2 regions of the Acidovorax sp. SRB_24 genome follow, and region 2 is predicted to be linked to the other one. Evidence: riboswitches for the same ligand, from Rfam matches in the RefSeq annotation. Region 2 holds a riboswitch; the other holds the start of a gene.
What was found. Region 2 has a riboswitch for S-adenosylhomocysteine ahead of metH (methionine synthase). Riboswitches for the same ligand answer to the same signal wherever they lie in the genome.
Positions count from the first base shown of each region.

Region 1: linked by a shared signal. The riboswitch ahead of ahcY (adenosylhomocysteinase) and the one ahead of metH (methionine synthase) in region 2 are both predicted to bind S-adenosylhomocysteine.

Region 1 is NZ_MWOM01000036.1:28,873-33,576, reverse strand. It holds gene B2J89_RS13305 (HAD-IIB family hydrolase) at 1-239, opposite strand, end outside; gene B2J89_RS13300 (peptide chain release factor 3) at 250-1,884, opposite strand; gene B2J89_RS13295 (hypothetical protein) at 2,004-2,237, opposite strand; S-adenosyl-L-homocysteine riboswitch at 2,432-2,515, shown strand; gene ahcY (adenosylhomocysteinase) at 2,590-4,023, shown strand; gene B2J89_RS13285 (TlyA family RNA methyltransferase) at 4,131-4,704, shown strand, end outside.
Region 2 is NZ_MWOM01000007.1:72,167-76,870, forward strand. It holds gene B2J89_RS04010 (PPK2 family polyphosphate kinase) at 1-454, opposite strand, end outside; gene B2J89_RS04015 (LysR family transcriptional regulator) at 583-1,554, opposite strand; gene B2J89_RS04020 (PACE efflux transporter) at 1,655-2,074, shown strand; S-adenosyl-L-homocysteine riboswitch at 2,139-2,234, shown strand; gene metH (methionine synthase) at 2,262-4,704, shown strand, end outside.

The sequences.
Region 1 (4,704 bases), on a different contig from region 2:
TCGGCCACGATGGCGTCTACGGGCCAGGCCTGGGCAAAGGGCTCGCTCCAGCCCACGGGGCGGCCCGTGATCGGCACCACATGCAGGCCCGCCGCGTGCAGGTCGGCCAGCGCCTGCACCACGGGCGGCGGCACCAGGCCTTCGGTGGTCAGCGTGTCGTCGATGTCGGTGAGCACGCCCAGCAGCTCGCCGGGGGCCGGCGCGGGCCATTCGCTCAGAGCGCGCAGGAAGGCTGTCATGGCGGCGCGCTCAGTGGTTGGTGTCCAGCGCCAGGCCCGCGTGCTCGCGCAGCGGGTGGAAGTGGATCTTCGGAAAGCGCTCCTGCGCCAGGCGCACGTCGTACGGCGAGGTGCACAGGTAGGCCAGGGTGTTGGCCGCGTCGTGCGCCAGGCGCAGCGGGTAGGCGTCGGTGAAGGCGCGCAGGTCGGCGCTGCTGTCGGCGGTGATCCAGCGCGCGCCCGTGTACTGGCAGCCTTCAAGGCGGATGTCGGCGTCGTATTCGGTCTTGAGGCGGTGCTGCACGACCTCGAACTGCAGCTGGCCGACGGCGCCGAGCAGCATGTTGCCGCCCGCGTCGGGCTTGAACACCTGGATCGCGCCTTCCTCGCCGAGCTGGGCCAGGCCCTGCTGCAGCTGCTTGGTGCGCAGCGGGTTCTTCAGCACCACGGTCATGAACATCTCGGGCGCGAAGAACGGCAGGCCGGTGAACTGCAGCGCCGCGCCGTCGGTGATGGTGTCGCCGAGCTGCACGCCGCCGTGCGTGGTGAAGCCGATGATGTCGCCGGCATAGGCTTCTTCGACCGCCTCGCGGCGCTGGCTCATGAAAGTGACGACGCTGGTCGGGCGCAGTTCCTTGCCGGTGCGCTGCACCTTGAGTTTCATACCGGGCGTGTACTTGCCCGAGGCCAGGCGCACGAAGGCGATGCGGTCGCGGTGGTTGGCGTCCATGTTGGCCTGCACCTTGAAGACCACGCCCGAGAAGCCCTCGTCTTCGGGGTGGATCGTCTTGATGACCGGCTGCTTGTGGACCTGCAGCGTGCTGACGCGCGGGCCCGGCGGCGGCGACATGTCCACCACCGCGTCGAGCACTTCCATCACGCCGAAGTTGTTGACGCCCGAGCCAAAGAACACGGGCGTGAGCTTGCCGGCCAGGAAGGCCTCGTGGTCCCAGGCGGCCGAGGCGCCGACGGCCAGTTCCATGCTCTCGAGCGCATGGTCAAAGGTCTGGCCGAAGCGTGCCCGCAGCCTGTCGGCCTGCGCTAAGGGAATGACTTCAAAGTCCTTCGGGCCGCGGTCGCTGCCCGGGGTGAACACCGTCATGCTCTGCGTGCGCAGGTTGATGATGCCGCCGAACGACTTGCCCTGGCCCACCGGCCAGGTGATGGGGCAGCAGGGCATGCCCAGCTCGCGCTCGACCTCGTCGAGGATGTCGAGCGGGTCGCGCACCTCGCGGTCCATCTTGTTGACGAAGGTGATGATGGGCGTGTCGCGCTGGCGGCAGACCTCGATCAGGCGGCGCGTCTGCGTTTCCACGCCGTTGGCCGCGTCGATCACCATCAGCGCCGAGTCGACGGCGGTGAGCACGCGGTAGGTGTCTTCGCTGAAGTCCTTGTGGCCGGGCGTGTCGAGCAGGTTGATGACATGGTCGCGGTACAGCATCTGCATGACCGAGCTGGCCACCGAGATGCCGCGCTGCTTTTCGATCTCCATCCAGTCGGATGTGGCGTGGCGGCTGGCCTTGCGGCCCTTGACGGCGCCGGCGATCTGGATCGCGCCCGAGAACAGCAGCAGCTTTTCCGTCAGCGTGGTCTTGCCTGCGTCGGGGTGGGAAATGATGGCAAAGGTGCGGCGGCGCCGGGTTTCGGCAAGGAACGGTGCGGACATGCAGGGAGGGGCCGCGCAGCGAAGCGGGCGGCACGGTCAAAAAAAGGTTGGAACCGCCCGATTATCCCCGCGTCGTGTGCCGCGGGCCGCGCCCCGCGTGGCGCGCGGCCGGGCGGCGCTTACTTGGCCGGTGTGACTTCGACCTTGGGCACCGTGATGGTCTTCTCTTCCGTGGTCACGTGGACGTCCGGCGTCTTGACATCGTATTTGGGCAGCGTGACATCGCCCGACTGGGTTTTTTCCACCTCGTACTTGGGCAACGTGACATTGCCTTCCTGGGTTTTCTTCACGTCGCAGGCCGCAAGGCCTGCCAGGCCGATGGAGGCGATGGCGATGGCGATCAGTTTTTTCATGGCGGGGATTCTTTCTGTTCAAGAAGGTGGAACGAAATGCCGGTCACAGGGATCGGCCGGGATCACGCTGTCGATTGAAAGGGCATCGGCGCGCCCCGGCTGTAGGAATGCCGACCGCGCAGGTGTCGGCTGTGGCCCTGCGCTGCACGCGGACTGAGCCGGGTCTGCCGTGCGGCTGTACTAAAATGGCCAGCTTTTCCGAGGAGCGTTGCAGCGCCTCCCACCAGCGTGGGGCGTGAGGCTCGGAACCTGTCCCCCCGCAACGACGCTCATCCACTTCTCGTGTGGTGAGCTTGGCTTTTCTTTCTCTCCCCCGGCAAGTGGTTTTCCTGAATTCGTTTTGGAGCACACCATGAACGCACGCCTGAATACCGACTTGAACGCCGATTGCGCGATCACCGACATCGCCCTGGCCGACTGGGGCCGCAAGGAAATCCGCATCGCCGAGACCGAGATGCCCGGCCTGATGGCCATCCGCGAGGAATTCGCCGCCAGCCAGCCCTTGAAGGGCGCACGCATCACCGGCAGCCTGCACATGACGATCCAGACCGCCGTGCTGATCGAGACGCTGCAGGCGCTCGGCGCGCAGGTGCGCTGGGCCTCGTGCAACATCTTCTCGACGCAGGACCACGCCGCCGCCGCCATCGCCGCCAGCGGCACGCCGGTGTTCGCGATCAAGGGCGAGTCGCTGGCCGACTACTGGGACTACACGCACCGCATTTTCGAGTTCGGCGCTCAGGGCGCTGAAGGCGAAGGTCCGAACATGATCCTCGACGACGGCGGCGACGCCACCATGCTGATGCACCTGGGCCAGCGCGCGGAAAAAGACCTCTCGGTGCTGGGCAAGCCCACGAGCGAGGAAGAAACCATCCTGTTCGCCGCCATCCGCGCCAAGCTGGCCGCCGATGCGACCTGGTACACGCGCAAGTCCGCCGAGATCATCGGCGTGACCGAAGAGACGACGACCGGCGTGCACCGCCTCAATGAAATGAGCGCCAAGGGCACGCTGCTGTTCCGTGCCATCAACGTCAACGACTCGGTGACGAAGAGCAAGTTCGACAACCTCTACGGCTGCCGCGAGTCGCTGGTCGACGGCATCAAGCGCGCCACCGACGTGATGATCGCCGGCAAGGTGGCTTGCGTGGCCGGCTACGGCGACGTGGGCAAGGGCTCGGCGCAGGCGCTGCGTGCCTTGAGCGCGCAGGTCTGGGTGACCGAAATCGACCCGATCAACGCCCTGCAGGCGGCGATGGAAGGCTACAAAGTGGTGACGATGGAATACGCCGCCGACAAGGCCGACATCTTCGTCACCACCACCGGCAACCGCGACGTGATCCGCCACGAGCACATGGCCGCCATGAAAGACCAGGCCATCGTCTGCAACATCGGCCACTTCGACAACGAGATCGACGTGGCGTCGATCGAGAAGTACGAGTGGGAAGAGATCAAGCCCCAAGTCGATCACATCACCTTCCCCGACGGCAAGAAGATCATCCTGCTGGCCAAGGGCCGTCTGGTGAACCTGGGCTGCGGCACCGGCCACCCGAGCTTTGTCATGAGCGCTTCGTTCGCCAACCAGACCATTGCGCAGATCGAGCTGTTCACCAAGCCCGATGCCTACCAAGCCGGCAAGGTGTATGTGCTGCCCAAGTCGCTGGACGAAAAAGTGGCGCGCTTGCACCTGCAGAAAGTCGGCGCCATGCTGACCGAACTGACCGACGCACAGGCCGCCTACATCGGCGTGGAAAAGACCGGGCCCTACAAGGCCGACACCTACCGCTACTGATCCGGCGCCCTTGGCTGATGCGTTTTTAGGAGCTATCAGCGCATACGGAGCAAGGGCTAGAGGCCAATTTGATATAAAACTATCGCCCGTGGGCGAGAGAGTGATGCATGCGCGCAGATGTTTTTTTGGTGGATTTTGGCCATGCGGCCACGCGCTCACAGGCGCAGCGGCTGATTGCGGCCGGTGTGGAGTGGCGCCTGTCGCCGCGCGCGCCCTGGCAGAAGGTGGCCAAGAACGGTGACGACATCCCGAGCGTGGCCGAGGTGCGGCTGCTCGACAGCGCCGAGGCACAGTACCTCTCGCGCGGCGGCCTCAAGCTCGAAGGGGCGCTCCAGGCCACGACCCTGTCCGTGGCCGGCCTGCGCTGCCTGGACGTGGGCCAGAGCACGGGCGGCTTCACCGACTGCCTGCTGCAGCAGGGCGCGGCACAGGTGGTCGGTGTTGATGTCGGCCACGGTCAGCTGCACGAGCGGCTGCGCAGCGACCCGCGCGTCATCTGTGTCGAAGGCGTGAACGCGCGGGGGCTCACACCGGGCGCCCTGCAGCAGGACTGCGAGCTGGCGCTGTCCGAGGTCATCGAGGAGGTGGACGACAACGAGACCCAGCCCGAGGCGCCCTACAGCTGGATGCGCAATGGCGGGCTGGTGGACGAGGAATACGACGACAGCGACGACGCCAAGG
Region 2 (4,704 bases):
GCACCAGCACATCCTCGTAGTGGCTGCGGTTGAACACCGTGACCTCGCCCGCGCCGGGCACCTGCTGGTGGATGCGCCACAGGAAGTCGTGCGCGCGCTCGGCTTCGGTGGGCGCCTTCCAGCCCACCACGTGCACGCCCAGCGCGCTCATGCGGCCGAACACGCTGCGGATGGTGCCGTCCTTGCCGGCGGTGTCGGTGCCCTGCAGCACCACCAGCAGCTTGTAGCGCCGGTCGGCGTAGAGGCGGTTCTGCAGCTCGTCGAGTTCGAGCGCCAGCGCCTCCACCGCGGCCTTGTCCTGGGCCTTGTTGCCCCGCGAGAACGGCTTGGCCGCGGGGTCGAAGTCGGCCAGCGACACGGCGGCGGCCTTGCTGCCTTTGCCGCTGGCGGCGGGCTGCCACGCGGACCAGGGGTGCGCCACATCGGCGTGCTGGCTGTCGAAAGGGGAGGCCATGCGGTTCTCCAGAAAAAGGGGGAAGCGCCCAGCTTAGGCGAGACCGGCATGCGCCCCGTGCCACCGCCCCGCGCACGAGGGCTTCAATGCTACTGAATCAATGGCTGTGCGCGCTGGCGGGGTAAGGGCTATAGCCTTTTTTTGCCCGATTTTTGTGCCGCGGTGCCCGGCGCCCCGGCGGCGGCGCTTTCGCCCATCAGCGCCACAAAGCGCCGCGCGCCCAGGCCCAGCGGGCGCTCCTTGGACCAGACCAGGTCCACCCACAGCTCCACGCCGTTGCTCAGGTTCTCGAACGGCATCTCGACCAGCGTGCCGGCCTCGATGCGCGGCTGCACCAGGGCACGCGGCTGCCAGCCCCAGCCCAGGCCGGCCTCGATCAGGCCGAGCGCGGCGATGTGGTTGTCGGTGCGCCAGCAGTGGCGCGCAAACACGAAGCGCGGGTCGCTGTGCGCCAGGTCGCGGCCGGCCACGACGATCTGGCGCGTGGTCGTCAGGTGCTCTTCGCGCAGGCGCGCGCTGGCGGCGGTCTCGCCGCGCGCCACCGCGGCAGCGCGCGCGGCCGCCAGCACCGGGTGCTGCGGCGCCATCACGGCGACCAGGGCCTCGGTGCCGACTTCCTGGAAGCCCTCGCGCCCGTCCATGCTGGGGCGCTCGAACACCAGCGCCAGCTGCGCGCGCCCGGTGTGCAGCAGGTCGAGCGCGTCGGCCTGCGGCGCGGCGAGCACCTCGACCTGCAGGAGCGGGTGGTCCTGCGCCAGCGCGGCCAGCGGCGCGCTCCAGGGTGCGGCCAGCAGCTCGGGGGCGATCGCCAGCGTCAGGCGCTCTTCCAGCCCCTGCGTCAGCGACAGCGCCTGCGCATTGAGCTGCTGCAGCTGCGCCGCCAGCAGCCGCGCCTGCGGCTCCAGGGCGCGCGCCGCGGCCGTCGGGCGCGGCTCGCGGCCGGCGCGCTCGAACAGCAGCACGTCCAGTTCGGCCTCCAGGTGCCCCACGGCCATGCTCACGGCCGAGGGCACGCGGCCCAGGGCGCGCGCGGCCGCCGAGAACGAGCCGCGGTCGAGCACGGCGAGAAAGACCTGGACGCTGTCGGAAGAAAATGCCATGCGCCAATTATCAGAAAAATTGAAACAAGCTGACTTTTAGTGTCAGGCAATCACACATAAAGTCGAGGCCATGTCTTCTGCCATCCCCCACCAGCGCGGCCTGCAGGGCCCCAAGCGCCGCATCGTCTACGTCACGCTCTACGAACTGATCGCCATCGCCGTGGCCACCGCCGGGCTGGCCCAGCTCACCGGCGCCGGTGCGGGCCACGCGGGCGTGGTGGCGGCTGCGTCCTCGGTCATTGCCGTGGTCTGGAACATCGTCTTCAACAGCGCCTTCGAGCGCTGGGAGGCGCGCCAGGCCGTGCGCGGGCGCAGCATCGCGCGCCGCGTCGCGCACGCGATCGGGTTCGAGGGCGGCTTGGTGTTCATGCTGGTGCCCTTGTTCGCCTGGTGGTTTGGCGTGGGCCTGTGGCAGGCCTTCGTGATGGACATCGGGCTGATGCTCTTCTTCCTCTGCTACACCTTTGCCTTCAACCTGGCGTTCGACCGGGTGTTTGGCCTGCCGGCCTCGGCGGCCTGAGCCGCGCCCGGCGCCGCAGCCCTGCGGCCGCACGGCAGCGGGCCATCCCTTAAAATGGTTGCTTTCCTCCGAGGAGCGTTGCAGCGGCAGCCCTGGCCCCGAGCCGGTAGCCGTCAGGCTCGGGTGCCGCAGCAGGCCCACCCAACGACGCTCACCTGTTTATTGCCGTTTTTTACAGGTGAGCTGTATGTCTGAAGTGTTTCCTCCTCCCCTCAAGCTGTCGGGCCTGGAGCCCGTCTCCATTGGCGCCGATTCGCTGTTCGTCAACGTGGGCGAGCGCACCAACGTCACCGGCTCGAAGGCCTTTGCGCGCCTGATCCTGAACGGCCAGTTCGAGGACGCCCTGGCCGTGGCGCGCCAGCAGGTCGAGAACGGCGCGCAGATCATCGACATCAACATGGACGAGGCCATGCTCGACAGCAAGGCCGCCATGGTGCGCTTCCTGAACCTGATCGCGTCCGAGCCCGACATCGCGCGCCTGCCGATCATGGTCGACAGCTCCAAGTGGGAGGTGATCGAGGCCGGCCTGCGCTGCATCCAGGGCAAGCCCATCGTCAACTCGATCAGCATGAAGGAGGGCGTGGACGCCTTCAAGCACCACGCGCGCCTGGTGCGCCGCTACGGCGCCGCCGCCGTGGTCATGGCCTTCGACGAAAAAGGCCAGGCCGACACCTTCGCGCGCAAGATCGAGATCTGCGAGCGCGCCTTCCGCATCCTGGTCGACGAGGTCGGCTTTCCGCCCGAGGACATCATCTTCGACCCGAACATCTTCGCGGTCGCCACCGGCATCGAGGAGCATGCCAACTACGCGGTCGAGTTCATCGAGGCCACGCGCTGGATCAAGGCCAACCTGCCGGGCGCCAAGGTGTCGGGCGGGGTTTCGAACGTGTCGTTCAGCTTCCGCGGCAACGACCCGGTGCGCGAGGCCATCCACACCGTGTTCCTGTACCACGCGATCCAGGCCGGCATGGACATGGGCATCGTCAACGCCGGCATGGTGGGCGTCTACGACGACCTCGAGCCCGAGCTGCGCGAGCGCGTCGAGGACGTGATCCTCAACCGCCGCCCCGATGCGGCCGAGCGGCTGCTCGAAGTGGCCGAGACCGCCAAGAGCGGCGCCAAGGACGAGGGCAAGAAGCTCGAATGGCGCGGCACGCCCGAGGCGCCGAAGACCGTCGAAGAGCGCCTGTCGCACGCGCTGGTGCACGGCTTCACCGACTTCATCGTCGAAGACACCGAAGAGGCCTACCAGCAGATCCTGGCGCAGGGGGGGCGCCCGCTGCACGTGATCGAGGGACCGCTGATGGCCGGCATGTCCATCGTTGGCGACCTGTTCGGCGCAGGCAAGATGTTCCTGCCGCAGGTCGTGAAGTCGGCGCGCGTGATGAAGCTCGCCGTCGCGCACCTGATCCCCTATATCGAGGAAGAAAAGCGCCAGGACGAGCTGGCCGGGCGCGACGTGCGCACGAAAGGCAAGATCGTCATCGCCACCGTCAAGGGCGACGTGCACGACATCGGCAAGAACATCGTTACCGTGGTCTTGCAGTGCAACAACTTCGAGGTCATCAACATGGGCGTGATGGTGCCCTGCCATGAAATCCTCGCGCGCGCCAAGGCCGAGGGCGCCGACATCGTAGGCCTGTCGGGCCTGATCACCCCCAGCCTCGAAGAGATGCAGTACGTGGCCGCCGAAATGCACAAGGACGACCATTTCCGCGTCAAGAAGATTCCGCTCCTGATCGGCGGCGCCACCTGCAGCCGCGTGCACACGGCCGTGAAGATCGCGCCGCACTACGGCGGCCCCGTGGTCTACGTGCCCGACGCCTCGCGCAGCGTGGGCGTGGCGCAGAGCCTGCTCGGCGACAACGTCGAGGCCTTCGTGCAAGAGGTCAACGCCGACTACGACAAGGTGCGTACCCAGCACGCCAACAAGAAGCAGACGCCGCTGTGGCCGCTGGCCAAGATCCGCGCCAACAAGACCCCGATCGACTGGAGCGGCTACCAGCCGCCGCGCCCGCGCGCGCTCGGCCGGCGTGTGTTCAAGAATTTCGACCTGAACGAACTCGTGTCCTTCATCGACTGGGGCCCGTTCTTTCAGACCTGGGACCTGGCCGGGCCGTACCCCGCGATCCTGACCGACAAGGTGGTGGGCCAGGAGGCCACGCGCGTGTTCGCCGACGGCCAGGCCATGCTGAAGAAAATCATCGACGGGCGCTGGCTCCAGGCCAGCGGCGTGCTGGGGCTGTACCCGGCCAACAGCGTGGGCGATGACATCGAGTTCTACACCGACGAGACGCGCTGCCAGGTCGCGATGACCTGGTACGGCCTGCGCCAGCAGACCGAGAAGCACACCGTGGACGGCGTGACGCGCCCGAGCCGCTGCCTGGCCGACTTCGTCGCGCCCAAGGACAGCGGCATCGCCGACTACGCCGGCATGTTCGCCGTCACGGCCGGCCTGGGGATCGAGAAGAAAGAGCAGGCCTTCATAGCCGCGCTCGACGACTACTCGGCCATCCTGTTCAAGAGCCTGGCCGACCGCCTGGCCGAGGCCTTTGCCGAGTGCCTGCACCAGCGCGTGCGCACCGACCTGTGGGGCTACGCCGGCGGCGAGCAGCTCAACAACGCCGACC